Desulfovibrio desulfuricans: one gene and its partner. The protein of the gene in region 1 interacts with the protein of each later gene in a pairwise test. Links are inferred from orthologs where the notes say so. Each region holds a gene or a part of one and is shown on either strand. Other genes may lie near its edges.

What was found.
Region 2: the proteins of ruvA (region 1) and ruvC interact in binary tests that used the Escherichia coli proteins (3 or more experiments, as listed by UniProt). The link is inferred for Desulfovibrio desulfuricans from one-to-one orthologs.

What each region holds. Positions count from the first base shown.
Region 1 is NZ_JANFYZ010000015.1:58,792-62,093, reverse strand. Bases 109-3,093 are described here. They hold ruvA (Holliday junction branch migration protein RuvA), read right to left. Parts: upstream 1,915-3,093; coding sequence 1,303-1,914; downstream 109-1,302. Other genes in these bases: NE637_RS13550 (O-methyltransferase), read left to right, coding at 2,752-3,093; NE637_RS13555 (TetR/AcrR family transcriptional regulator), read right to left, coding at 1,976-2,659; ruvB (Holliday junction branch migration DNA helicase RuvB), read right to left, coding at 311-1,303; NE637_RS13570 (ACT domain-containing protein), read right to left, coding at 109-252. In the rest of the region: more of NE637_RS13570, read right to left, coding at 1-108; more of NE637_RS13550, read left to right, coding at 3,094-3,302. UniProt on the Escherichia coli protein: The RuvA-RuvB-RuvC complex processes Holliday junction (HJ) DNA during genetic recombination and DNA repair.
Region 2 is NZ_JANFYZ010000018.1:17,691-20,991, reverse strand. What follows is about bases 70-3,053. They hold ruvC (crossover junction endodeoxyribonuclease RuvC), read left to right. Parts: upstream 70-1,301; coding sequence 1,302-1,805; downstream 1,806-3,053. Other genes in these bases: NE637_RS14080 (winged helix-turn-helix transcriptional regulator), read left to right, coding at 2,616-3,011; NE637_RS14085 (flavodoxin family protein), read right to left, coding at 1,882-2,481; NE637_RS14095 (MlaE family ABC transporter permease), read left to right, coding at 492-1,295; NE637_RS14100 (SPOR domain-containing protein), read left to right, coding at 70-483. Also shown: more of NE637_RS14100, read left to right, coding at 1-69; NE637_RS14075 (peptidylprolyl isomerase), read right to left, coding at 3,085-3,301.

The DNA of each region.
Region 1 (3,302 bases):
CGCCTGCGCCAGCACAGTGGACAAACCCGCCATAACACCAGTAAGGCCAAAATCCATCTGCCCCGCTACGCGCAGTGCGCGCCAGCCGTCCTCCCTTGCCAGGGTGGCGTGGGGAACATCCGCAGTCAGGCAGACCACCGAAATTTCCGCATCAGTTTTGCCCACAAACAGCCACGGCACATGAAAATTGACGGCGCGCAGGTTTTCCACCTTGCAGACGCTGAATTTTCCTTCAATTACTTGCAACCGCATGCTTTCTCCGCCTTTTCATTCAGTACGGTGTAAAAAACTGGCCGGGCAGATCATACACCTAAGAAAGCAGCATTTTCAAGTGCCTGTAAGCCAAAGCTGTTGCCATGCGCCCACGCGGGGTGCGCTTTAAAAAGCCGCACTGGATAAGATATGGCTCGTAAATATCTTCAATAGTTCGCACTTCTTCCGAGCAGGCCACTGCCAGAGTTTTGATGCCCACCGGGCCGCCGTCATAGTGCTTGATGAGCACCTCCAGCAGTTTGCGGTCCATCTGATCCAGCCCCAGCTCGTCCACGTCCATGCGCTTGAGCGCCGCCGAAGCCTGCTCGCCAGTCACCAGGCCGTCACCGTGCACCAGGGCAAAGTCGCGTACCCGGCGCAACAGGCGGTTGGCAATGCGGGGCGTGCCGCGTGAACGGCGGCCAATTTCCGCCGCCCCGTCAGTGGAGACCTCCACGCCCAGGATGCGCGCCGTGCGCTGCACCACGCGGGCAAGGTCGTCCGGGCTGTAATATTCCAGCCGCGCCACAATGCCGAACCGGTCACGCAGGGGCGAAGAAATCAAGCCCATGCGCGTAGTTGCCCCCACAAGAGTAAAGGGCTCAAGGTCAATCTTGACCGTGCGCGCCGCAGGCCCCTGCCCGATGACCAGATCGAGCTTGAAATCTTCCATGGCAGGATACAGCACTTCTTCCACGGCAATGGGCATGCGGTGGATTTCATCCACAAAAAGGATGTCGTGCCTGTTCAGATTGGTGAGGATGGCGGCAAGATCCCCGCTGCGCTCAAGCACCGGCCCGGAGGTGCAGATAAGATTGACCCCCAGCTCGGAGGCCATGATCTGCGCCAGCGTGGTTTTGCCAAGCCCAGGATTGCCGTAAAAAAGCGTGTGGTCCAGCGCTTTGCCGCGCTCGCGCGCAGCCCCCAGATACACGCGCAGATTGGCGCGCAGTTCATCTTGCCCGATAAAGTCGTCAAGGCTGTGCGGGCGTACACTTTCGTCAATGCCTGTGGTGCACTCCGCAACGCACGGGTTCGCAAGATCGGTCATCAGACCTTCCCCTTGGCAAGAGCCTTGAGGGTGGCGCGCAGAGCGCCTGTCACATCCAGATCAGGCTCTTCGTGCAGCAGTTTTTTGACCAGGGGCGCGCATTCGTCCGGCTCGTAGCCAAGATTGCCCAAGCCGTCCAGCACATCGCGGAATACAGAGCCGGGGCGCACCCCGGTGGTCAGCGCCGCCGCCTGCGGGGCGTCCTCGACCTTGAGCTTGTATTTCAGCTCAAGAAAAACATGCTCGGCGGTTTTTTTGCCGATGCCCGAAACGCGGGTAAGAGCCAGCACATCATCCTCAAACACAACCCGGCGCAGGTCGTCGGGCCGGAAGATGGAAAGGATGCCAAGGGCAGTGCGCGCGCCCACCTTGGAGATGGAAACCAGCACTTCAAAGGTCTGGCGCTCTTCAAAGGTGGCAAAACCAAAGAGTTCCAGCGCGTCTTCACGCACGGCAAGGCTGGTGTACAGCGCCAGGGGTTCCCCCCTGCCGGGCAGACTGGCAAGCGTGTGGGCGGGCAGGGCCACTTCGTACCCCACGCCCCCTTCGGTAACGATCAGGCAGGCATTGCCCCATATTTCGGCCAGGCGGCCTTCAAGATAGGCGATCATGGATTCCTTGCGAGAAGTAAAGGTTGCTACCGCCAGAGCATAGACTGAAAGGCGAAGGGTTTCAAATGGCGCTTGCCGTGTATGGCCCATCCCCCGCCTGCGGGCAGGCTAGCGGCCCCTGAGCAATGGCGCTGAAATAGGCGCAAAGCATGTCTGCCACGGCTGTGGCACAGGCCTCGTTTTCCTGCGGGCTGCGCCCTTGCGAGGAAAAGTGTTTGCCCGCCGCAGCCAGAGTTACAGAGGTCAACTCCGCGACCAATGCCCTTTGGCTTTCTGTGGCGAGGGGCAAGGCCTCGGCCACAAAATCTGAAAAAATCTGGCGGCTCTCGGCCTTGATTTCTGCTGTTTCCGGCGCATGTCGGTAAAGGGGCGCAGAGTCGTGCAGGGCCGCGCGCATGGCTGCTTCTTCACATTCCGACGTCACAAAGGCGTGCACAAGTGTACGCAGCCGATCCAGCGGCGGCATGCCCGCGTCTTGCAGAATGGTTTGCAAAAGGCTGGTGGTTTGCCGCCATTCCTCACACTGAAGCCGAAAAAGTATGGCCGCTTTGTTGGGAAAATACTGGTACAGCGAACCAATGCTGACCCCGGCCCGTTCGGCCACGCGTGCAGTGGTAAAACGCTGCGCTCCCTCAGTGGCCAAAACGCGAGCGGCAGCCTCAAGAATCGCGGCCACCACATCGGCAGACCGTGCCTGACGTGGTTGTTTTCGTTGAATAATTTTCGTTTCTTGGTATTTGCTCATGGATGCGGCGCAATGCGAATGGTAAAATGTGAATATTTCGTCATATTCTACCCATACACGCACAGGCGTGCAACCATAACAAGGAGCAACACATGAACAGCCTCAGCACGCAACCACTGGCCCATCTGCTTGATACCCTGCTTACCCAGGCGGAAACAACCACGATCGAAGATATTTGTGCGGCAACAGGCCTGAGCGCCCAAGCGCTGGAACAGCAAAAAGGCTGCAAAACCGCATATGCCGGTTTTTATGCCAGCCTGAAAAACTTTGCCATTCCCGTTTCCCGCAGAACCGGCGAACTTCTGTACATGCTGGCGCGCTGCAGCAATGCGCGAGTAGTGGTGGAATTTGGCACCTCATTCGGCATTTCCACCCTGTTTCTTGCCGCAGCCCTGCGCGACAACGGTGGCGGCCAGATGATTACAAGCGAGTTTGAACCCTCAAAAGTGGCGCGGGCGCAGCAGAATCTGCAAACTTCCGGACTGGCCGATCTGGTGGAAATTCGCTCTGGCGATGCCCTGCAAACCCTGGGCAGCAACCTGCCACAGCATATAGACATGCTGCTGCTCGACGGGGCAAAGGCCCTGTATTGCGATATTCTGAAACTGGCAGAAACTGGTTTGCGCACCGGCGCTCTAGTGAT
Region 2 (3,301 bases), on another replicon or contig:
GCAGCCGCGCAGGCTCCCCAGGGCAAACAGGGCCAGCAATCCCCGCAGGGGGCCTATCCCTTTGCGCAACCTTCGGGCAACAGTCTGGCGGCCTGGGGCATCAAGCCCGGCGCCAACCAGAATGCGCAGGGACAGGGCGCTCAAGCCAGCGCGCAAACAGGCGCTCAGGCCAACGCCCAAAACGGGGTGCAGGCAGCAAAACCCGCACCCGCCAAGACGGGCCCTCAGTTTGATTATGTATATCAGGTGGCTGCATTCAAATCTGACGAAGACGCGGACAAGCTGCGCACCCGCCTGGAAGGCAAGGGCCTGCGCACCCGCACCCAGAAAAACGGCAAGCTCGTGCTGGTTATGGTCAGCATTCGCGGCACGGAAGACGATGCCTTCAACCTGCGTGAAGACCTGCGCCACATGAAGCTGGGCGTACCCATTCAGATTTCGCAAAAACCTGTTTCAAGCAAACCGCAAAAATCAGGGCGGTGAGGCAAACCATGACCGCAACCGAAACTTTCGGCGATTTTCTGCGCAAGATAGGCCGCCCCTGCCTGAACGGCATAGACGCTCTTGGCAACACGGCACTGTTCATGCTTGAAGGTCTGGCCCAGATATTCGCCAGCCCCAAGATTTTTCCGCGCACCATGCAGCAGCTCTTTGTCATCGGCTCCAAGTCGCTGTTTCTTATCATGCTGATCGGCGTGTTCTGCGGCATGGTGCTGGGGCTTCAGGGCTACTACACTCTGGTGAAGTTCGGCTCGGTGGGCATGCTCGGCTCTGCCGTGTCGCTCACCCTGATCCGCGAGCTTGGGCCGGTGCTCACGGCCATCATGCTCACGGGCCGGGCCGGGTCTTCCATGACGGCAGAAATCGGCGTCATGCGCATTACCGACCAGATTGACGCCCTGGACGTCATGGATATCAATTCCATGGGCTATCTGGTCAGCCCGCGCCTGCTGGCATCGCTCATCGCCTTTCCGCTGCTGACGGCGGTATTTGACGTTATCGGCATCATCGGCGGCTATCTCACGGGCGTGCTCATGCTGGGCATCAACGAGGGCGCGTATTTTTACCGCATCACAAGCTCGGTGACGGCAACGGATGTGAACGGCGGTTTCATCAAGGCCGTGCTCTTTGGCCTGCTTGTGACCACCATCTGCTGCCGCCAGGGCTATTACACCAACAAGAGGCGCGACAGCGTTGGCCCGGAGGCCGTGGGCAACGCCACCACCTCCGCCGTGGTTATTTCCTGCGTGCTGATTCTTGCGGCTGACTACATTGTTACCTCATTCTTGCTTTAACGGGCCATGCAGTCTGTAACAGTCATCGGCATCGACCCCGGCTCCCAACGCACGGGCTGGGGCGTGGTGCGCGAGGTTTCGGGCGTGCTGCAACTGGTGGACTGCGGCGTTGTGCGCACGGCCTCGGCAGGAAAGGAATTTTCTGACCGCCTCGCCCGCATCTACCATGAACTTTCGGGAGTTTTGGCCCGCCTCAAGCCGGAAGAAGCCGCCATCGAGCAGGTCTTTACCGCCAAGAACGCGGCTTCGGCCCTCAAGCTTGGTCAGGCGAGGGGCGTTGCCGTGGCCGCCTGCGCGGCGCACGGCCTCACCATCAGCGATTATGAACCGACCCTTGTCAAAAAATCCCTTGTGGGAACGGGCCGGGCAGAGAAGGAGCAGGTGGCCTTTATGGTGCAACGCCTGCTCAACGTCAAAAACGCCAACTGGGCGCTGGATACCTCCGACGCGCTGGCAGTGGCCGTATGCCACCTGACCGTGCGCCGCTTTGCGGCCATGGCGGGCAAGTAGCGTCCGCCAGAGTCCGTATTCAACTGCTTTCCCTGCCCGCCTGATTTTTCTACGCCCACGCGCCTGGGCTTGCCGTTTACGCGGCGGGATATTCCGCCATATGCGGGATTACTGCCTTGCCCAGCCAGTCAATGGCCCTGCCCAGATGCCGCATATTTTCCAGCGCAAAAGCGTCCTTTGCCGCTTCCCCCTCCGCATGGCCGAAGCCCATGTTCCAGTATGTTGAACCGGGAACCAGCATCTTGGACATCAGGAACATGTGGTTGATGCTGTCATAGGCATGGGTTGCCCCGGCCCGCCCGGCAGCCACCACTGCCGCGCCAATCTTGCCCTGAAATAACCCGCCGTTCACATAGGCCACAAATCCGGCCCTATCCACCAGCGCTTTCAGCTCCGCAGACATGTCCGTGAAATAACAGGGCGTACCCAGGATCATGGCGTCCGCCGCCAACATTTTTTGCAGCAGTTCGTTGAGCATGTCGTTGTCAAAAACGCAGCGCCCGTTTTTCAGCTCCGCACATTTTTCGCAACCGCGGCAGCCCTGAATCTTCTTGCCGCCCAACTGCACAGTTTCCACTTCCCAACCAGCCTCGCTTAGAGGCGCAAGCGCTTCATGCAGCAAAAGAGCCGTATTGCCGTTTTTTCTGGGGCTTCCGTTTATGGCCAGTACTTTCATGATGTTTCTCCTCAGTGCCAGATTTGCCTCCATACTATGCCTAATCTGCAAAAGTTGAAGTACTGACAAAAAATTCATATAATGACGTCAATAACAGGTACTGACAAATAGTATAGCTTTAAACAGGAAAGCGTATGGACACTCCCGACATTTGCCCGCCCGTACAGGGCAATTACCGTTGCCATTTTGAACTGACCTTGCAGCTCATTGGGGGCAAGTGGAAATTACTGGTTATTTATTTTCTTTCATTGCAGGAAGTTATCCGTTTCAGCCAGTTGCGGCGATCCCTGCCGGAAATCAGCGAGCGCATGCTGGTACGCCAGTTGCGCGAACTGGAAGAAGACGGTCTTGTGCACCGCAAGGTCTACGGCACGGTGCCGCCGCGTGTGGATTATTCACTCACGCCGCTGGGCGTCTCGCTTGTGCCCATCATGGAATCGCTGAAAGCCTGGGGCAACATGTATGAAAAAAGCCGCAGTCAGACAGACCCTGACCACGGCGACGCCAAGAGCGCTGGCTCCGAGCTATAAAAAAACGGAGGGCTCAACGAACCCTCCGTCTGCACGCGGGCGGCAGCGCCGCCGCATGATCATTTTTTGCGCTTTATTCCACGATAACGGCCTTCTTGATAATCACGCTTTCCATAGGCACGTCGTCGTAGTAGCCCTTTTTGCCGGTCTGCACGGCGGCGATCTTGTCTACCACTTCCTGCCCCTTGATGACCTTGCCAAATACGGCATAGCCCCAGCCCTGCGGCGTCTGGCTCTTGAAGTCGAGGAAGTCGTTATCCTTGGTGTTGATAAAGAACTGCGAAGATGCC